Regions from separate parts of the Rahnella sp. PAMC25617 genome, predicted to be linked through region 2. Evidence: predicted binding sites of a transcription regulator. Region 2 holds the regulator's gene; the other holds the start of a gene.
The links. Region 2 encodes PhoB, which activates phosphate uptake and scavenging genes when phosphate is short. Its sites were predicted from a motif close to CTGTCATAAAACTGNCNNAT; they were not measured.
Positions count from the first base shown of each region.

Region 1: ACM615_RS15260 (heavy metal response regulator transcription factor) is a predicted target of PhoB. The motif match lies at 6,161-6,180, and genes of this name have one in related genera.

Region 1 is NZ_JBOCUM010000012.1:43,377-54,456, reverse strand. It holds gene ACM615_RS15280 (LysR substrate-binding domain-containing protein) at 1-799, opposite strand, end outside; gene ACM615_RS15275 (endonuclease/exonuclease/phosphatase family protein) at 805-1,914, opposite strand; gene eptB (kdo(2)-lipid A phosphoethanolamine 7''-transferase) at 2,059-3,735, opposite strand; gene ACM615_RS15265 (heavy metal sensor histidine kinase) at 3,972-5,405, opposite strand; gene ACM615_RS15260 (heavy metal response regulator transcription factor) at 5,398-6,072, opposite strand; gene ACM615_RS15255 (hypothetical protein) at 6,286-6,909, shown strand; gene ACM615_RS15250 (cytochrome b/b6 domain-containing protein) at 6,949-7,590, shown strand; gene ACM615_RS15245 (molybdopterin-dependent oxidoreductase) at 7,583-8,347, shown strand; gene ompX (outer membrane protein OmpX) at 8,514-9,041, opposite strand; gene rhtA (threonine/homoserine exporter RhtA) at 9,528-10,436, shown strand; gene ACM615_RS15230 (fasciclin domain-containing protein) at 10,666-11,080, shown strand, end outside.
Region 2 is NZ_JBOCUM010000006.1:881,461-892,540, forward strand. It holds gene ACM615_RS10165 (helix-turn-helix domain-containing protein) at 1-50, shown strand, start outside; gene phoR (phosphate regulon sensor histidine kinase PhoR) at 82-1,401, opposite strand; gene phoB (phosphate response regulator transcription factor PhoB) at 1,424-2,113, opposite strand; gene sbcD (exonuclease subunit SbcD) at 2,351-3,589, shown strand; gene sbcC (exonuclease subunit SbcC) at 3,586-6,834, shown strand; gene ACM615_RS10190 (ABC transporter substrate-binding protein) at 7,071-8,084, shown strand; gene ACM615_RS10195 (ABC transporter permease) at 8,096-8,860, shown strand; gene ACM615_RS10200 (ABC transporter ATP-binding protein) at 8,857-9,678, shown strand; gene mak (fructokinase) at 9,740-10,660, opposite strand; gene rdgC (recombination-associated protein RdgC) at 10,871-11,080, shown strand, end outside.

The DNA.
Region 1 (11,080 bases), on a different contig from region 2:
CTGGCAATATTTGAACCAGTTCACCGCGTTCGATATAAGGACGTACGTCCCACTCTGAACGCAGGATAATGCCGTGATCTTTCAGTGCCCATTGCAGAACCACTTCGCCGCTGTTCGATGAAAGCGGCCCTTTTACACGGGCGCGAACCTCTTTGTCTCTGGCGGTGAGAGTCCAGATGCCAAAGGGGTTATCGCGCTCTTTTAATACCAGACACTGATGCTGCGCCAACGCATCCGTTGACTCCGGCACGCCATGCGCGGCCAGATATGCCGGAGACGCACACAAAATACGCTGATGCTGCGCCAGCTTTTTACCGATGTGCTGCTCGGGAATATCGTCACCGACAAGAATTTCCAAATCGATCCCGTCGGCGACCAGATCCACTACCCGGTCGAATAAATCCAGTCGCAGATTCAGCAGCGGATACTGTTCCGCCAGTTCAGCCACCGCAGGTGCAACGTGACAACGCCCGAAACCGAACGAGCTGCAAATATGCACATTGCCTCGCGGTTCAGTGCGGGAGTCTGACAGGTCACCGATAAACTGATCGAAGTTATCCAGAATTTGCAGCGCCCAGCGGCGGGCTCTTTCACCCTCGTCGGTTAAGCGCACACCCCGTGTGGAACGGTGCAGCAGACGGGCATTCAGCGACTCTTCAAGGATCTGGATCCGCTTGCTGACATAGGCCGGAGACTGACCGAGCTCAGTGGCGGCAGCGGCAAAACTTTGTTTATTTACCACCGCCAGAAACACCCGTAAATCTTCTGCCAGTGGCAGACGATCGCGTTCACTTGTCATAGTGATTACCCGCAGACAGGCATGTTGAGCTTTTCCGCCCGGTGTACATCAGTGCTTTTCACCCCGGCGTTAGCCAGTTTTTCTTCCGCCTCGTCGAGGTCTTCCTCATCGATTTCCAGCGGTTCCTGATCCTGCCCCTCACAAGGGGTCAGCGCCAGTTCCACCAGGATCGGGAAATGATCCGACCCCATAAACTCAAGACGCTGAAGACTGACCAGCGTGAAATCTTTGCTATGGAAAACGTGATCCAGCGGCCAGCGAAGGAACGGATAACTGGCGTGGAAAGTATTGAACATACCCCGGCCACGGCGCGGATCGAGCAGGCCGCTGACTTTCATAAACAGGCGCGTGGTGCGAGACCATGCCACATCATTCAGGTCACCGGTCACAATCGTCGGATAGGTCGCTTTCGCCGCCGTATGACCGACGGCAACCAGCTCGCCATCGCGGTCAGTGGATTCGTCGGCTTCCGTCGGGCTTGGCGGCATCGGGTGCAGGCAGTGCATCACCACCTGTTCGCCGGAAGGCAGTTCGGCGCGAAAATGCATCGACGGAATATCGTCTGCCACCAGAAATTGAATTTTTGCCGAATGCATCGGCAGACGGGAATAGACGTGCATTCCGTAGAGATTATCCAGAGGGCAACGCAGGCTGTGCGGGTAATCCGCGTCCAGCACCGCCATCTGGTCTTCCCACCACTGATCTGTTTCCAGCAACACCAGAATATCCGGCTGATGCTCGCGTATTTGTGCAATCAGCGCACCGGCTTTGCGGTTGGTGGTCAGCACGTTGCTGTTCATGATTTTGATACGTGAATGACTGCCGGAGACGGTTTTCTTCACCTGCACCCGGTAAAAGGGGGTGTAAGGCAAAATCCACCAGCTCTGATAGGCCATACAAGCCACCGTTAAAATAATGATTGTGGTGGAAATTCCGTCGCTTAACGGCATGATCATCAGCTCGGTCAGCAGAAATAGCAGACACAACGTTGCCATCTGCAAACGCGGGAAATCCCAGACCCGTACCCACCAGCGCTGATTGCGGGAAAAAGGCAGCAGCGTCAGCAAGGTCATGATGACCGTCAGGACACAAAGGGTAATTCGAAAAGCATGCATCGGTTATCGACCCTGATAAAAAAATAGCAGAAGAGAAACTCTCAATACCTTGTTAACCGATTGTGACTTAAAAAACGGAGGGCGACCAGAAGGATGTCACCGCCCTTTCCATTGTTCCGAAAAAGGCGGCATTTTTAGCGGTAATTATTTTGCAGCGGCGGCCTGATCAGGCACATGACACCAGTTGTGTTGCTCGACAATCCCGCCATTTGGCGAGGTGTAACCGATACAGCCCAGAATGGTGTCGTACAGTTTTTCATGGAAAGCCGGTTTCTTTTCAGCGGCCATTTTCTGCAACTGTTCGAAGCCCGCTTTGTTCTGGTCGTTTGACAGGAACTTGTCTGACGCCCAGACCATGATCGGCACAGTACGTTGCTCAATCGGCGCATGATCGCGCGGTGTGCCGTGGAAATGCATACTTTTGGAAATCGATTCACCGTGATCGGAGGCATAAAACACAATCGCATTCTTGTCGCGCAGCTGATCAAACACCTGCGACAGGAAATAGTCGGTATACAACAGCGAGTTGTCGTAAGCGTTGATCATCTCTTCCGTAGAACAGGAATCATCAATACCCATGCATTCCGGCTTATATTTGGCGAAAGAACGCGGATAACGGTCGGAATAAAGATAATGCGAGCCTTTGGTATGCAGAATAATCAGGTGCTTACCCTGCGGATGATTGTTCATCGAATCTTTCATTTCGTTGATGAGCAGCATGTCATCCACCGGCTTACCGGCATTACGCTTCTCAGAGGCAATGTTCTCACGCAGTGAATAATCGTCAGCGCGGGTTTTATTGTAGAACCACGCTTCGCTTTGCATGGAATAAAGCTCAGAGCTCCAGCCATTGCTTTTCAGAACGGAAAACACGTTAGCTTCTTTCAGGGTACGCTGCGGTTCTTCAGAGGCTCCGCCCTCGCGCACAAACATGCAGCGCAGGGAAAGTTTGGTGGCGGTATCACAGGAATAGCCCTGCAACGCGACCAGGTTTTTCTCTTTGTCGAGATTCGGCGTGTTGTCACGGTCGTAGCCGTACAGCCCCATATGGTCACGACGCGCACTTTCGCCGATCACAAACACCACATACATATCTTTGGCATCAGCCGGTGCGGTGTAAGTGAAATGTTTGGCCGGATCGAACAGGTTTTTGTTGTCTTCGGCTTTGCTGTAGCTGCTGTAGGTGTAAAGTCCAAGCGCTGAGAGCCAGTTAGACGGCGAATACGTACCAGCCACCACGCCGCCATAACTCGCCATCATGCGGTTATTGACGATGTCGTGACGATCCTGCACTTTGCCCATCAGACGCAGTGGCATATAACAAATCAGCCCGGAAACCGCGAGCAGCACGGTTCTCACCGCCAGCTTTTTAAAGGTTGTTTGTCTGAGCGCCGCACCCGGCATTTTGCTCAGCCACAACAGCAGAACGGGGATCAGGCTGACCAGAACCGTCCAGGCGATGAAGTGCGTTCCGACAGATTCTTTCGATAAATCAATCGAGTCCGATGCCAGCGCCGCCGCCAAAATACCGTAACCGATATCGACGTTGAACAGGATCATGTAATAGCTGGCGGCAGCGGAGGAAATAACAATGGCCGTCATCAGCACACGGAAAACGGTTTTTCCGGTATAAGACAGCAACATACAAAGGAAGTAGACCAGCGCGAAACAGGCGATCGCTTCAACAGCAATGGACAACGCATTGTCATAATGCAGCTGCTCGAAACGACGGAAGAAGATCGGAAGGTTCAGTAAAATCCCAAGATAAAGTGCAATGAACAAAGAGATGCTCTGTTGCGAAAGTGTTCGTAATTTATGCATTAGAAATAAATGGCTCTTTTGTGAGTCTGTTTACGTCGTAAAGACCGCTCGTACCGGAGGATGGAACCTGCTCCTTAGGACAATTCAGACCCCGGAACGCCTATAATCGTTCAAAGTCATTGGTGACTTCCAATGTGATAATGTTACAAAATTAACGAATTGCTTATGTTTCAAAGCCATAGAAATGTGGGTTTCATACTTTTCCGACTCATTTTTTGAAATCTGTTGAGCAATTATTAAGAATCTTTGTGACCCGTATCAGGAAAGGACAGCGTGAAGCGCGTCTCTCCCTGCGCTGAACTTTCAACACTGACACTGCCCTGATGCAGCGCCATAATGGCCTGAACAATCGATAAACCGAGCCCGCTGGAACTGCCACCTTCACTGCGCGATGCATCTGCACGATAGAAACGGTCGAAAAGTTTTCCGAGCTTATCTGCCGGTATCGGATCGCCCTGACTGATAACGTGAATATCCATGCCTTTATCATGAGGTTCGGCGCGTAATACCACTTCGGTTCCTTCACGGCCATAACGCACCGCATTGGCAACCAGATTACTCAGCGCACGCTGGAACAAAATAGCATCCGCGTGTAATACACCGCGCCCCTCGCCATGCAGGGTCATTTCCCGCTCTTCTGCCAGCCCTTCAAAATATTCCTGGATACGCGTAATTTCTGATGAAACATCAATGCTGGTTATGGTGAGAACCGACCGCGCATCCGAAGCACGCGCCAGAAAAAGGATGTTTTCGACCATCCGCGAGATGCGTTCCAGTTCTTCCATATTGTTAGCCAGCAGCGTTTCATATTCTTCAACCGTGCGTGGCTGATACAACGCCACCTGACAATGCCCCATCAGCGCGCCCACCGGCGTGCGGATTTCATGGGCCAGATCAGCGGAAAACTGCGTCAGGCGCTGATAACCTTCCGCCAGCCTTTCCAGCATATCGTTGAAAGAAAGGATGAGTTGCTGTAATTCCTGCGGCGCTTTGTCGGTACTCAGGCGCGTCGATAAGCTGGCCGGATGGATTTGCGTCGCTTCCCGCGCCATATTGCGCAGCGGCCTCAACCCGCGGCGGATGACCAGATAACCCAGTGCGGCAATCAGCACATACGAAAACAACACTGCGCCAATAATTTCCCAGCGGAAGGTTTCTAACAGGCGCGATTCTTCGGTCATGAAATGGCCTGCGGTAATTTCAACCGTGCGTCCGTCCTGAATTTTTACCGCAGCACGGGCAAAACGCACCGGCGTGCCATCTGGCGCCTTTTGCCCGTGAACCGTTTTCAGCGTCAGCGGCTGCCCTTCGGGGACCGCGGCAAACGGCGGCAAAACAAGGTGTGAAGGATTGACGTTGATTAACGGCGGTTCACCGGAAAGGCTGAAGGTCAGAATATCGCGCTCATTGCCGAGCATATTTTCAAACAGGCCGGGATTACGGCTCAGCTGTGACAGCGGGAATTCATTCGCCAGCAGATGGCGAAAATACTGCACGCGCCCGCTGACCTGATAATCCGCACGGCGCACCAGTTCTTTGTCCATCGAATAGTAGAGATAAAAGCCCACGGCACTGACCACCAGCGAGGCCAGCAGCGCAAAAAGTAATGTGGCGCGCAGCGTCAGCGACATGGCCCGTGCAGGCTTTTTAGCGGAGGTTAAATCAGTCATTGCGCACTTCACAGACGTAGCCGATGCCGCGCACGGTGTGGATCAGTTTCAGCTCAAAGCCACGGTCAACTTTGGCGCGCAGACGCTTAATGGCGACATCCACCACGTTTGTATCACTGTCGAAATTCATATCCCATACCTGCGAGGCGATCATGGTGCGCGACAGCACTTCGCCTTCGCGACGCATCAGCAGCTGCAACAACATGAATTCTTTATTGGTCAGCGCGATGGTCTGATCCTGACGGGTTACGCGACGGCGCAGCACATCCAGATGCAGGTCAGCGACCGAGTAAATATCCGGCTCACGCGCTGCCGGACGGCGCAGCAACGTGCGGATACGCAATACCAGTTCGGTAAAGGAAAACGGTTTGATCAGATAATCGTCAGCGCCCAGTTCCAGCCCGTGGATGCGATCCTGCACTTCATCACGTGCGGTAAGAAACAGCACCGGCACGTCGCTTTTCTTGCGCAGAACTTCCATCACCTGCCAGCCGTCGAGGCCGGGCAGCATGACATCGAGGATCACCGTGTCATAGCCCTCTTCCAGCGCCAGAAACAGGCCATCGGCCCCGTTACGCGCCAGATCGACGCTGTAACCGGCTTCGGTCAGCCCTTTTTTCAGGTAATCGCCTGTACTGACATCGTCTTCAATCACCAGTATCCGCATTCAGGCCCTCAGCGCCGCAATACCATTCTCCCAAAGAATGATTCATGGGGAAGTTTATCAGTTTCGCCAGACACCTTTGATGACAATTTTGTCATCAATTTGTCATCAGCCAATCCCGGTTTATCGTCCACTCTTAAGGAAGCCATTCATCACTGGCAGGGTCAGTGATTCTTCTAACCAAATGAAATAACGCCGGAAACTGGAGAGTTAATAATGAATACCACCAAACGTCTTGCGGGTCTGTTACTGGGTTCACTGCTGATGAGCAGCACAATGGCATCAGCTTTTGCCGCCGATAACGTGATCAAACCAACACGCGGAACCATTGATTCTGTTAATGACTCATCAGTACAAATCACCACCCGTCAGGGCGAAAAGCTCGACGTTAAGCTGACGGATAAAACCCGTATCAACTCCGTCACCAAAGGCCAGATCAGCGATATCAAAGCCGACAGCTTCATCGGTACGGCGGCAGTACCTCAGGCCAACGGCACACTGAAAGCGCTGGAAGTTCACGTATTTGCGCCAAGCCTGCGCGGCAGCGGCGAAGGTTTCAATCCGTTTGAATCGCCGGACGGCAAAATCAACACCATGACCAACGGCACCGTCGGCAAACTGGTTAACAGCAATGGCCGCACGCTGACTGTGAAATACCATGATGCAGAGAAAACCGTTGTCGTTCCTGACGATGTACCGGTCGTTCTGCTGGCACCGGGTGACCGCAGTCTGCTGAAACCGGGCACCAAAGTCGTGCTGTTCGCGATGAAAGATGACAAAGGCTCCCTGGTTGCACGCGGCATTTCTGCGGGCAAAGACGGCGTTACGCCACCAATGTAATCCGGCCTGACGGCCTTACCGGACAACAGGAGTTTTTCCGTGAAACCTCAGCCCTCTCCACTTCGCAAACGCAGGGTGCATTCCTGGCCGGTGCGCATTTGTCACTGGATTAATCTGCTGGCAATGATCGGCATGGTAATGAGCGGCTGGGGGATTTATAACGCCGACCCGATTTTCTCGTTTACCTTTCCCCAGAGCACGACCCTCGGCGGCTGGCTGGGCGGCAACATCGCCTGGCATCTGGCAGTCATGTGGCTGCTGGCGGCCAATGCCCTTTTCTATGTGCTGTGGGGCATGTTCAGCGGCCATTTCCGCCGCGACTTTTACCCCTTTTCGCCGCGCTCCGTCTGGCGCGATACCGTTCGCGCGCTTACATTCAAACTTCCCCACAAACTCGGGCAGTACAACGCCGTGCAAAAACTGATGTACAGCGGCGTGCTGTTGCTCGGCGTATTGCTTTTGCTTTCCGGTTTGTCCATCTGGAAACCGGTACAGTTCAGCGGTCTGGTGTGGTTGTTTGGCGGTTTTGATATCGCGCGTTATGTGCATTTTTTTGCGATGAGCGGCGTGATGCTGTTCGTCATTATTCACGTACTGATGGTTCTGCTGGTGCCAAAAACCTTCGTGGCGATGCTAACCGGCGGCAAAAAAATAAGTACGGAGGAAAGCGCCGATGAGTGATAAATCACGCCGGCCAAAAATTATTCTTGAGCCCGATCAGCGCAAGCAACTGGTCAATATTCAGCGCCGCATGTTATTGCGTGGCGGTCTCACGCTGGGCGCGGTATCAATGCTCACCGGCTGTAATCTGCAGGACGGTGACGAAGTCGATAAAGTGCTGTGGGCGATGTCACGCTGGAATGACCGCGTGCAAGGCTGGCTGTTCAGCGGACAAAAACTAGCGCAAACCTATCGCGCTGACCAGATCACCACGCCGTTCCGCTTCAATGCTTATTATCCGGAATACAACGTGCCGGAAATAGACATTCCCAATTACCGGCTTGAAGTCTCCGGTCTGGTTCAAAAGAAAGCCTCGTGGACGCTGGAACAGTTACAGCGACTGCCGCAGGAAAGTCAGATCACCCGTCTGATTTGCATTGAAGGCTGGAGCGCAATTGGTCAGTGGAAAGGCGTGCCGCTGAAAACGTTTTTACAGCACGTCGGCGCAGATCTGACCGCTAAATACGTCGGATTCAAATGTGACGACCGTTATTATTCCAGCATCGATATGGCGACGGCGCTGCATCCGCAAACCATTCTGGCGCTGGATTTTGGCGGCAAACCGTTACCGCCGGATTTCGGTTACCCGTTACGCCTGAGAATGCCCACCAAACTCGGCTTCAAAAACGCCAAACACATCGGCGCGATTTTCGTTACCAACGAATATCCCGGCGGCTACTGGGAAGATCAGGGATATAACTGGTACAGCGGGATTTGAGTTGCCCGCTAAACCCCCTCCCGGCCTTCCCCTCGTAAGCGGCCAAGCTGCAAATAACGCTCCCGTCTCCACTACCCGCTGAAAAAAAGTCATAAAAAAACCGCTCAGTTGAGCGGTTTTTGTTTTCGCGGGTGTGTAACGACAAAGCGTTACGCAGGGCGAAGAATTAGAAGCTGTAACCCACGCCTGCGATCCAGGTACCAACATCAACACTGCGGATGCGGGACTGTTCGTAGGACACGTCCAGAGCAACGTTCTGGATTGGGTTGAACTGCAGACCAGCACCGTAAGAGAAGCCGTAATCGCTTGAATCGTATTTTTCACGGCTAGTAGATGCCGCTGATTCGTTGTACTGAGTTTTACCGTAACCCACACCCACAACACCGTAGATGGAAGCCCAGTCATTCAGACGGTAAGCTGGACCAGCAGTCAGACCGTAGTACTGTGCTTTACGGTAGTCGCCAGATGCCGGTGTGCTGTCATCTTCGATGTAGGTGAAAGAACCGATAACGCCCAGTGGGTTGCTATCTTGTTCCCAGCGGTATTTTAAGTTGAAGCCGTTTGCTTTGTTAGCAACGCCTTGCATATCACCCTGAGCATAACCAGCGGTAACGGTGCTGGTGTCAGCGAATGCGCTTGATGCGCCCAGTGCAACTACACAAGCTAATGCGGAAAGACATGCGATTTTTTTCATCATAACCACCTCAAATAAGAAACCAAAGTAACCTTCACGTTCCAAAATATAACAAAAACTAGTGTGAAACTCTGCCTCATTTAAGATGTCCAAAGCATCATATGGTGTAACAGGAAGTTTCCAGCACACCCTATCCATCTAATTTAATTGGGATTTTCGTCAAATAAACTATAAGATAAACTTATTGAACTTTTTGAAATTAGCAGATAATTCCTAATTATCTGGACAAAAAATGGACACTTTTCAGGCGTTTTTTCGCTTCTTTTAAAAAAACACGTTCTGAAAAAAACTTTTTATCAGGATTTTTTCTGTCCCGCTTTCCCTCTACACTGACCTTGCTTTACCTTTCTTTTCAAAACTATAAATCTAAAAGATTCTGAATTTATGGAATCACCTCAAAAGGCTCAAAGGATGACTCATTCAGGAAAGAACACGCCGGAAACGCAGACGACTCTGCCGCCTGCGACAAATAACAACAGCCCCCCGATCCCGGCGTTACCTAAAAAAGCGTCTCCCCTGGTGGCGATCCTGTTGCTGCTGATCGCCATGCTCTCATTACAGGGCGGCGCGTCACTGGCCAAAACGTTGTTCCCGGTAGTCGGGCCACAAGGCGTCACCGCGCTGCGACTGGGTATCGGCTCGATTCTGTTGCTGCTCTATTTCCGTCCGTGGCGCCTGAAAATGCGCGGCGGCAATCTGCGTTCACTGCTGATGTATGGTCTGGCACTGGGCTGCATGAATTATTCCTTTTATCTGGCACTGCGCACCGTGCCGCTGGGCATTGCCGTTGCACTGGAATTTACCGGCCCGCTGGCCGTGGCGATGTTTTCTTCACGCAGACCCGTCGATTTTATCTGGGTCGTGCTGGCCGTCACCGGATTGCTGTTCCTGCTGCCGCTCGGCCAGAGCGCGGGCGGTGTTGATCTCAAAGGCGCGTGTTTTGCGCTGATTGCGGGTGCGTGCTGGGCGATTTATATTCTTGCCGGACAACGAGCTGGCAGCAGCTACGGCCCCGGCACTGCCGCGATGGGCTCGCTGATTGCCGCACTGATCTTCTTCCCTGTCGGTGTCATCCAGGCGAAGACCTCCATATTCAGCTGGGAGATCCTGCCGCTGGGCCTGCTGATCGCCCTGCTCACGTCAGCTATTCCTTATTCACTGGAAATGATGGCGCTGACCAAACTGCCCGCTAAAACTTTCGGCACGCTGATGAGCATGGAACCGGCGATGGCGGCGCTTTCCGGCATTATCTTCCTCGGCGAGTTTCTGACAGGAACGCAGTGGCTTGGGCTGGCGGCAATTATCGCAGCCTCGGCCGGTTCGACGCTGACGATTCAGCGTAAAACAAAAATAGAAACGGTCGATATCGCCGGGAATAATCCTTCCGGTAAATAGCCTTTCGGCAAATAGCCCTGCGTTTTTCTGTCAAAAAGCCACGTTCATCCGACGTGGCTTTTTCTTTTCTGTTTGTTCTTTTCTGTTTATTCTTTTTTATCAATGCATTGCAAATTACTTTCATTAATTTCGATTTTTTATCGTTTTTCCTGCATCCAAAAGCGGGGGTCCGTTCGTATGTATAGATGTGAGGCAAGACCTTACCTACTCAACGACAAAGGACTACATCATGAAAACATTACTCCGTACCGCTATCTGTGCATCTCTTCTGCTGAGCACCGCGTCAATGGCTGCAATGATGTCCCAAAGCACCACCATGGTCGGTGGCGCTGAAATGTATCCTTCTAAAAATATCGTAGAAAATGCCCTGAACTCGAAAGACCACACCACCCTGGTCGCCGCCGTGAAAGCGGCGGGTCTGGTGGATACGTTGCAGGGTAAAGGCCCGTTCACTGTGTTTGCGCCGACCAACGCCGCTTTCGCTAAACTGCCAGCCGGGACTGTCGACAATCTGGTGAAACCGGAAAACAAAGCCACGCTGACCAGCATCCTGACCTACCACGTGGTGGCGGGTAAGTATGAAATGAAAGATCTGGAAAAACTGCTGAAAAAAGGCAACGGCACGGCGGAACTGAAAACCGTCA
Region 2 (11,080 bases):
TGATCTTACTGATGCTGATCGAAGAAAAAGGTTTACAAATCATCTGCTAAAAGAAGCCACAGCGTGGGCTGTGGCTTCTTTTTATCCCTTCACATCGCTTTGGCTGGCCTGTTCCTGAGGAACAATCAGTTTCGGTGCCAGTGTAAATATAAAGCGGGTACCGACGCCGACTTCACTCATCACTTCAAGTTTTGCGTTGTGATGACTCAGGGCGTGTTTGACGATGGCCAGCCCCAGACCGCTGCCGCCCGTCTGGCGCGAACGCGCTTTATCGACACGGTAGAAACGTTCAGTCAGGCGCGGCAGGTGTTGCGGCGCAATACCCGGCCCGTTATCACTGATCTGGAACTGTGCGCCATGCGGCGTTTGTTGCCAGCTGACTTCTATCCGCGTCCCCGCCGGGGTGTGGTTGACGGCGTTGTACACCAGATTCGACACCGCGCTGCGTAACTGATCTTCATTGCCAAAGACCTTCAGTTTCTCGTTTACACGGAACACCACTTCGTGACGGCCACCGCTTAAAGATTGCACTTCGCGCTCCAGCATGCCGAGCATTACCGGAATATCGACTTTCTCGTGCATATCGATATTTGCTGACGCTTCGATTTTCGACAATGTCAGCAGCTGCTTGACCAGCCCGTCCATGCGCCGCGTCTGCTCCTGCATGGTGTCCAGCGCTTTGGTACGAAACGGCTCTTCCAGCTTGGCGTCTTCCATCATTTCCAGATATCCCTGCAATACAGTCAGCGGGGTTCTCAGTTCATGACTGACGTTAGCGAAGAAGTTACGACGCGCACCTTCGAGCTGACGCATCTGCGTAACATCACGCGCCACCATCAGCAATTGCCCTTCGGAATAAGGCATAACGCGAAACTCGACGTAATGCTCGTTATTGAGTTGCAGATTCAGGGCACGGCTGAAATCACGGGTCTGGATCCAGGTACGAAACTCGGGATAACGCAGCAGGTTAAAGATGTGTTGTCCGTTATCTTCCGGCCAGCGGAAACCGAGCAAATCTTGCGCCAGCCCGTTACACCAGAAAATATTGCCCTCTTCCGTCGTCAGTACCACCGCATCGGGTAATGATTCGGCACCACTGCGGAAACGTTTAATGAGCTGACCTAATTCGCGACGGCGACGGCGGTTACGCATCTGCATCTGGTTTAGCCCGTAAAACAAAGGCTCCCAGCTCCAGCGGCCATTCGGCGGGGTTATGCTGCGGTCAAGCCACAGCCAGTGAGAGAGTTTGAGCTGGTTGTAATAATTCCAGCCCAGCGCCGCCAGCAGCGACGCAAAGAGGAGCCAGCCGAAATGGCCGACGAAGATACCGAGGATTAACGCGGGCAGGCAAAAGAGAAAGAATTCACCGGCCAATCGTTTCCATGACAAACGTTCTAGCACACAGATTCTCCGCTGTGGGGACTCAATAACGCGTTGAAAAACGGTATCCGGTTCCACGAACAGTCTGGATCATTCTGTCATGTCCACTGGTTTCCAGCGCTTTACGTAAACGACGAATATGCACGTCTACCGTGCGATCTTCCACATAAACGTTAGTGCCCCAGACGTTATTGAGCAACTGTTCGCGGCTGTAAACACGTTCGGAGTGGGTCATAAAGAAGTGCAATAATTTAAATTCGGTCGGCCCCATATCGAGCGCCTGCTCGTTGGCCATCACACGGTGAGACGACGGATCCAGGCTTAAACCCTGCATGTCGATCACTTCTTCCACCGCCATTGGCGAGATGCGTCGCATCACGGCTTTAATGCGGGCAACCAGTTCTTTTGGAGAAAACGGTTTGGTGATGTAATCATCGGCACCGACTTCCAGGCCGCGCACCCTGTCTTCTTCTTCACCGCGGGCGGTCAGCATCATCACCGGAATTTCGCGGGTCAGCGCTTCACGTTTGAGATGTTTGATAAACTGAATACCGGAACCGCCGGGTAACATCCAGTCGAGCAGGATAAGTTCAGGGTAAGGTTCTACCAGCTGGCCAACGGCTGAATCAAAATCTTCAGCTTCTACTGCCTGATAGCCATTCTGTTCCAGTACAAAACACACCATTTCACGGATTGGAGCTTCGTCTTCAACCACCAGTATACGTCTTGCCATCGTAGGTCCTGCCAATAGGTTAGCGATCTTTTATTTGATTGCGGGCGCCATTATGCGTCAGTTTTGTGACAGATTTATGAATAGAAATGATGGTTCATTACAGTCAAATATGACAGAGACATTTCTTCTATTCAGCTGCCATCTCGCTGAAATTGGTCTGATTTATCGGGGACAGCGTCCCCCGCCGACGTTTATACTTTGCCCCATTGTCGTCATCCAGATCCATACGGGAGTCTCATGCGCCTGATCCACACGTCAGACTGGCACCTCGGCCAGTACTTTTTCACCAAAAGCCGCGCCGCCGAACATCAGGCATTTTTGCGCTGGCTGACCGGTCAGGTGCAGCAACATCAGGTAGATGCCGTGATTGTGGCAGGCGATATATTCGATACCGGTTCGCCGCCCAGCTATGCCCGAGAGCTTTACAACCGTTTCGTCGTCGAACTGCAACAAACCGGCTGTCAGCTGATTGTACTGGCCGGGAATCACGATTCTGTCGCCACGCTTAATGAATCACGTGAGCTGCTTTCCTGCCTGAATACGCGGGTGATTGCGACCGTCGGCGAAAACCTCTCAGAACAGATTCTGGTGCTCAACCAGCGTGACGGAAAACCTGGCGCGGTACTTTGCGCTATACCCTTTTTACGTCCGCGTGATTTGCTCGCCAGTCAGGCGGGACAATCCGGCAGCGACAAACAGCTGGCATTACAGGAAGCCATCGCCGCGCATTATGACGCATTGTGGCAGGCCGCGCAGACCAAACGGGACGAACTCGGCGTTTCGCTACCGATCATTGCCACCGGCCATCTGACCACGGTTGGCGTCAGCACCTCCGATTCCGTGCGCGACATTTATATAGGCACGCTCGATGCCTTCCCGGCGCAGGCGTTTCCGCCGGTCGACTACGTGGCACTTGGCCATATTCACCGCGCACAGTGCGTCGCCAAAACCGAACATATCCGTTACAGCGGTTCGCCGATTGCGCTGAGTTTTGATGAACTGAGTAAAGCCAAAAGTGTGTACTTACTGGACTTTGAGGGCGCGACGCTCAACGCCATCGACACGCTGGAAATTCCCGTTTTCCAGCCCATGCAGATAATCAAAGGCTCGCTGGCAGAAATCGAAAAACAACTGGCGCAGTTCGAAGGCGGCGATCCGGCCAAACCGGTGTGGCTGGATATTGAAGTCGCCACGCAGGATTATCTCAGTGATATTCAGCGCCGCATTCAGGCGCTGACGGCAGATTTGCCAGTAGAAGTGGTGCTTTTACGCCGCAGTAAAGAACAGCGTATCAACCGCATTGAGCAACAGGAAAAAGAGACACTCAGCGAACTGAGCGTCAGTGACGTCTTTGAAAGACGGCTGGCACTGGAACCGGATCCTGACGAACCGCGTCAGGCGCGGATGCGCACGCTGTTTGCGCAGGTTGTTGAACAGGTCACCAGCGGTCAGAATGCGGAGGACAGCGCACAATGAAAATTCTCAGCCTGCGTTTAAAAAACCTGAACTCGCTGGAAGGCGAATGGAAAATTGATTTCACCGCTGAGCCTTTTGCCAGCAACGGATTGTTCGCCATCACCGGTCCGACCGGCGCGGGGAAAACCACCCTGCTCGATGCCATCTGTCTGGCGCTGTATCATCAGACGCCACGGCTGAACATCACGCCAAGCCAGAACGAGCTGATGACGCGCCACACCGCCGAATCGCTGGCCGAAGTGGAGTTTGAAGTCAAAGGCGTCGGTTATCGCGCGTTCTGGAGTCAGCGCCGCGCCAAAAACTCGCCGGACGGCAATCTGCAGGCACCGAAAGTAGAGCTGGCATTGCTGGCCGACGGCAAAATTCTGGCCGATAAAGTGCGCGATAAACTCGATGCCATCGCCACACTGACCGGGCTGGATTTCGGTCGCTTCACCAAATCCATGATGCTGTCTCAGGGGCAATTTGCCGCATTCCTGAATGCCGATGCCAATGACCGCGCCGAACTGCTGGAGGAACTGACCGGCACCGAAATTTACGGGCTGCTGTCTGAGCGAGTATTTGAGCAACATAAAGAAGCGCGGATAACGCTTGATGGTCTGCACCAGCGCATGGCCGGGATCGAACTGCTCAGCGAAGAACAGCGCCAGACGCTTGAAGCACAACTTGCTGAACTGAACGCGCAGGAAATCACGCTCAGTCAGCAGGCGCAACAGCGCCAGCAGGATCTGAACTGGCTGCAACAGTGGCAGCAGGTGCAGCAAAAACAGCAGCAATCTCAGCAACAACTGACCGCCGCCGAGCAGGAAAATCTGGCCGCCGCGCCGCAGTTACAGCAACTGGCGCGCAGCGAACCGGCAGAAAAACTGCGTCCGTTGCTCAACGATCGCCAGCGTTGTCAGGATGAATCGCAACGTCTTCAGCAGCAACTGGCGCACCTGACGCAGCAGCAGGAACAGCAAATCGCGCAAATGACGCCGCTGAATCTGGCTGTGGAGCAGTCGCAAACGGCACGTCAGAAACAGGCGGAAGAACAGCGTCAGACCCAAACGCTGATCGAAGAAAAAATCCTGCCGCTGGATGGCGAAATCACCCGTTTGCGTAAATCACTGACTGAAACACAGCAGTCTGTCACTGATGTGCAGAAACTTGTCAGTGAGCATAACGCGACGCTGGTGCAAATGACCGCCGAACGACAGAAGCTGGACGAAGAAAGCCGCCAGCATACGACCCGCCAGACCGCGCTGACCGGCGCACTCAACACTGCGCAACAGCGTCTGACTGAGCTGGAAAAACAGCACCCGCTGGCAGCATTGCAGAAACGACAATCCGAACTCACGCAGCTGCGTCCGGTGCGGCAACAGCTGTTTTCACTCGCGCAAATTTTCCCGCAGCTGAATCAGCGCGTGCAGCAACAGCAAAAAGATTTCGTTCAGTATCAGACGCAACTGGCTGAAGAAGAACAGCGTCTGGGCACCATCCGCCTGCAATGTCAGAAACAGCTGGAGCATCTCAACGACGTTAAGGCACTGCATAAACAGGAAATGCTGATCGTCAGCCTCGAAGCCGAACGTGCGAATCTGCAAAGCGGCAAAGCCTGCCCGCTGTGCGGTTCCACATCGCATCCGGCGATTGAACATTATCAGGAGGTCAAACCTTCTGAAACGGCGCAGCGCCTCGAGAAAATGCAACTGGAGTTCGATGCGGTAAAAGCCAGCGGTATCGAACTGGCAACAAAAATTAAAAGTCTGAAAGAACAGCAAACGCGGCTGCAAATCCAGCTGGAGCAAGACCAGCAGCAACTGAATGCGCATACCGCAAACTGGCAACAGCTCAGCGCACCGCTGAACCTGACGTTTACGCTACATGATACCGCCGACATCACTCAATGGCTGACTGCCCGCGATGAAGAAGAACAACAATCGCAGGCGCTGATTAGCCAGCACGAACAGCTGGCCCGGGCGCTGCAACAGGCGAAAGATGCCCTGAATGACGCACTGAACGCGCAGCAGAAAGTGCAGCAGCAAAGCGCATTGCTGACCGAACGCGTTACCCGGCTGGAAGAGACGCAGGCGAAATCTCAGCAAGACGTCGAACGGCTGCAAAAGTTGTTTGCAGAAGGCGAAAAAAACCTTTCAGAACTGACTGCTCAACGCCTTGAACTGTTCGGCAACCGCCAGGTGGCGCAGGTTCGCGAGCACTTACATCAGCAACAACAGGCGGCAGAAAAAGCGGTCAGTGACGCGCAAACCGCATTGCAAAAAGCGCAGGAACAGCGCGATCAGCTGGCCGGGCAACTGGCGAGCACGCAACAGCAACAGTTGCAGGCAACAGAACAACTGACGCAGGCGGAGCAGGCGTGGCAACAGGCGCTGAGTGCCAGCGGATTTGCCAATGAAGCCGCGGTGAAACTGGCGCTGCTGGATGACGCACTCCGTCAGCAGCTTCAGCAACGCAAAGAAAATCTGCAACAACAACTGGCGCAGGCGCAGGCGTTACTGGCGGATGCCGGTCAGCAGCTCGAAAAACATCGTCTTGCCCGCCCGGCTCATCTGAGTGAAACAGAAAGCGATCTTGACGTTCTGACAGCGCAGCTGGCAGAACTGACGCAACAGCTGAAAGCTTTACAGCAACGTCTGGGCGAAGTGAAAAACCAGCTGGAAAGTGACACATTACGCCACAGCGGACAACAGGCGCTGATTGCTCAGATTGCCCAGGCGCAACTGACCTGCGATGACTGGGGTTATCTGAATCAGATGATTGGCTCCAGCGACGGCGCAAAATTCCGTAAATTCGCGCAGGGACTGACGCTCGACCATCTGGTGTATCTGGCGAACCTTCAGCTCGAAAAACTGCACGGGCGGTATTTGTTGCAGCGCAAAACCAGCGATGCGCTGGAATTACAGGTGGTCGATACCTGGCAGGCGGACGCCGTGCGCGATACCCGCACCTTATCCGGCGGTGAAAGCTTCCTGGTCAGTCTGGCACTGGCGCTGGCGCTGTCTGATCTGGTCAGTGATAAAACCCGCATCGACTCGCTGTTTCTCGACGAAGGTTTTGGCACACTCGACGCCGATACGCTGGACACCGCCCTGGACGCGCTCGACAGCCTGAATGCCTCGGGTAAAACCATCGGCGTGATCAGCCATGTGGAAGCGATGAAAGACCGTATTCCGGTGCAAATCAAAGTGACTAAGGTGAACGGTCTGGGCGTCAGCCGCCTGAGCAGTGAGTTTAAAGTCTGACAGATTATCCTGCGGAGCAACTGGCGGGTAAATTGCTAGCCATCTGCTCCGCAATGGATCCTGATTGTGAGCAACTGCGCAAAATTCGCACCAGCGCAGTGCGCTCATTGTTCCCAACCCGCTGAATTCCCGCTTATTCCCTCCTGCCGACAAACTGGCACGCCCTGTGCTTAACGTTATGTATACAAGTTGCAGTACAAGTTGCAGCGCCTGCATAACCGTTAAGGGAACCGCCCATGAATAACATCAAACCTGAAGTCGATAAAAAACGCCGCCAGCTGATGAAATGGCTCGCCATCACCGGCGGCGTCTCCACGCTTGGCGGTATGATCCCGACCTCGGTCTTTGCAGCTGATGACGATGAAATCCGCATTGGTTACTGGCCGATTGTCGGCGGTTTACCGTTATATGTGGCGCTGGAACAGGGCTTTTTTAAAGAAGCCGGACTGAATGTAAAAGGCGTTAAATTCGCCAGCGCACAGCAAATTGTCGAGGGGATGATTACCGGCAGGATCCACGGGTGCGCTAACGGCACGGCCACAGGCGCGCTGGGTCTGGGGGCTATCACCTCACCGGATTTGTTCAAAATCATCTGCTCGAATCCGTCCAATCATCAGCTGGTTCTGGATGAATTTCTGGTGCCGCTGAACAGCACTGCGAAAGCGATCAGCGATCTGAAAGGTAAGAAGATCGCCTGCGGGCCGGGGATCCAGAACGTGACGATGGCGAAGATCATTCTGGAGAAAAATGGTTTCACTAATCCTTCAGTGATCGAACTGCCGGTCGGGCAGCACGCACCTGCGCTGGCCGCCGGACAAATTGACGGCGTGTATACACTCGAACCCACCGGCACCGTCGGGCGCATGAAAAACCTTTCCCGCACGCTGGAAACCGGCGTCATTTCTAAATACGTGCTCGGCAATGCAGACGCGCCCTGGTTCGGCGGCGCCGCGGCGCTGAACTCCAGTTTTATCGCCAGCAAACCGGAAGAAACCAAAAAGTTTATTGCCGCTTATCAGAAAGCGGTGGAATTCATTGCGGCGCATCCTGACAAGGCTCGCGAAAACGTCGCCGGTTACACCAGCATAGAACCGGCGCTGGTGAAAGAGGTGCCGCTGCCGGGCTTTGTGATGTATCCCGATTTAAAAGGCGACAACCTGCAATGGTTCCAGAAATTTTATGACGTCTTTACGGAAAGAAAAATCTTCAGCAAACCGGTGGATGTCGCTTCGCTGATTTATAAAGGATAAGGAGAAACAGGATGACTTCACGCTGGTCTTCAAGGTTACTGCCGCTGGTCGGCCCTGTGCTGCTGTTTTTATTCTGGCAACTGGCCGTCAGCGCAAAATGGCTGAACCCGGTGCTTTTGCCCTCGCCCGTCGAGACGATTGGCTACATGTTCCAGTCATTTTTCGATGCTTCCATGCGCACCGACATCGGCGCAACCCTTTACCGCACGCTGGTATCCTTTGCTTTTGCCGCAGTGATAGGCGTGCCGCTCGGCGTCATTTTAGGCAGCAATGAAAAGATCTATCGCAGCCTGGAATTTCTGATCGACTTCTTCCGCTCCACGCCGTCATCAGCGCTGATCCCGCTGTTTATGCTGATTTTCGGCATTACCGATGCCAATAAAATTGCCATCGCCGCCTTTGCCGCGGTGCTGGTTATCCTGTTTAACAGCGCGTACGGCGTGATGAATGCCAAAAAAACCCGGCTGATGGCGGCCAAAGTGATGGGAATTTCCCGCTGGCATATTTTTAAAGACATTCTGCTGATGGAAAGCCTGGCGCAAACCTTCGTTGGCCTGCGCACCGGTGTGTCGATTGCGCTGGTGATCGTGATCGTCGCTGAAATGTTCATCGGATCGGAAACCGGCCTCGGCCACCGGATCATCGATGCCCAGCAGGTGTTTAACATCAAAGACATGTACGCCTCGATCCTGATCACCGGCGCGCTGGGTTATCTGCTGAACCTGGCTTTTTTGCTGATCGAGAAAAAAACCGTCCACTGGAGTAGCAAAGCATGACGCAACCTCTCTCGCTAAACCCTGATTATAAAGGCCCGCAGTTGCCGCAGTACGCTACGCGCCCGGATACCCATGTGACGATCCGCGGACTGAGCAAGGCGTTTGCCGGACAGCCGCTGTATACCGATCTCAATCTCGACTTACCGCGTGGAAAGATCGTGTCGATCTTCGGCCCGAACGGCTGCGGTAAATCGACGTTAATGAACATGATCGCCGGGCTGATCCCGGTGGATAAAGGCGACATTCTGTTCGACGGCAAAACGCTGGCGCAGACCACCATCGGTTATGTGTTTCAGAACTACCGCGACGCGCTGTTTCCGTGGATGAGTGCCCGCGCCAATATCGCATATCCGCTGATCCGACACGGCATGAGCAAAGCGGACGTCAATGCGCGGGTCGAAGAACTGACGCAAATGTTTGATATCCGCTTCGACCTGAAACGCTATCCGTATGAGCTTTCCGGCGGCCAGCAGCAAACCGTGTGCATCATGCGGGCGCTGGCGACGCGTCCGGAAGTGATGTTCCTCGACGAGCCTTTCTCGGCGCTGGATTTCGAGATGACGCTGTTTATCCGCGATAAATTGCAGGAAGTGCAGCTGGCGACTGGCGTCACCATGCTGATTGTGTCGCATGATCTCGAGGATGCAGTGTTTCTGGCGGATGAGATTTTACTGCTGACACGGCGACCGACGCAGATTGCAGAAATTGTGCCGTTTGACCTGCCGCGTCCGCGTGGTTCTGAAATCATGAGCCACCCGGAATTTATCCGCGTGAAGGCGCACACGCTGGACGTGTTTAAACGGGAGATGGCGCTTTAACTGCTGGATTATGAATGAAATCAGGGGCGCAAACTCTGCCCCCTGAAAATTGATGAAGAACTTATAACGCAAAACGCGATTGCGGCCACAGCCAGGCAGCGCCACGCACTCCGCTCGAATCACCGTGAACCGCTTTGAGCATCGGCGTTTCACATTCCCCGCCAAATACCCATTGTTTAACCAGCAGTGGCACGGTCTGATACAGGCGATCGACGTTGCTCATGCCGCCACCGAAGACAATCACGTCCGGATCGAGAATATTCACTACGTTTGCCAGCGCCTTAGCCAGACGACGCTCATAACGACCCAGCGCCAGTTCCGCCGTTTCATCGCCCTGCTCAACCAGCGCAATAATCTCTGCGCCGTTTAAACGCTGACCGGAATGACGGAAGTAGTCTTCGGCAAATCCGGTGCCGGAAACAAACGTTTCGACGCAGCCTGATTTTCCGCAGTAGCACGGGACTTCGCGGGCAAACTGGATTTCTTCCTCATCCTGCCACGGCAGCGGATTGTGGCCCCACTCGCCTGCGTTGCCGTTGCCGCCCGCGTGCGCCACGCCGTTAAGCGCAATGCCGGAACCGCAGCCGGTGCCGATAATCACGGCGAATACAGTGTGGCGGCCTGCACCTGCCCCGTCGGTGGCTTCGGAAACCGCCAGGCAATTGGCGTCGTTTGCAATATGCACTTCGCGTTTGAGCAACAGCGCCAGATCCTCATCCAGTTGCTGACCGTTCAGCCAGACCGAATTAGCATTCTTCACTTTGCCGGTAAACGGCGATAACGTGCCGGGGATCCCCAGCCCCACGCTGCCGCGCTGTCCGGTGCCTTTCTCGGCGTCCAGCACCAGCCCTTCAATCGCCTTGAGTGTGCGCTCGTAGTCATTTCTCGGCGTATCGACCCGTTTGCGAAACAGCTCTTTGCCTTCATCCGATAACGCAATGACTTCTATTTTTGTGCCGCCTAAATCAATGCCAATTCGCACGTTTTATTCTCCTTTTTATGTCCTGCAGGGTCAGTTTTTCTGAGTCTGTTCAGTTTAGAAGCCAGTGGCCTCTGTCACCAGAATAAGCTGTTATGCAATGTTACAGGCCACGGCGATTTCTTAACGACGACCGGCGCTCAATTGGTTATCATGCCGCCCTGCATTCATTTATTCAGCGTACCACGAGTGCGCCGGGACAGGGATAACGCCATGTTATGGTTTAAGAATTTGTTGGTTTACCGTTTGAGCCGTGAAGTTTCGTTATCTGCTGACGAAATGGAAAAACAGCTTAGTGCTTTCACCTTTACCCCGTGCGGCAGCCAGGATATGGCGAAAACCGGCTGGGTTTCACCGATGGGTTCTCACGGTGGCGACGCGCTGACTCACGTCAACGGCGGGCAGATCCTGATCTGCGCACGC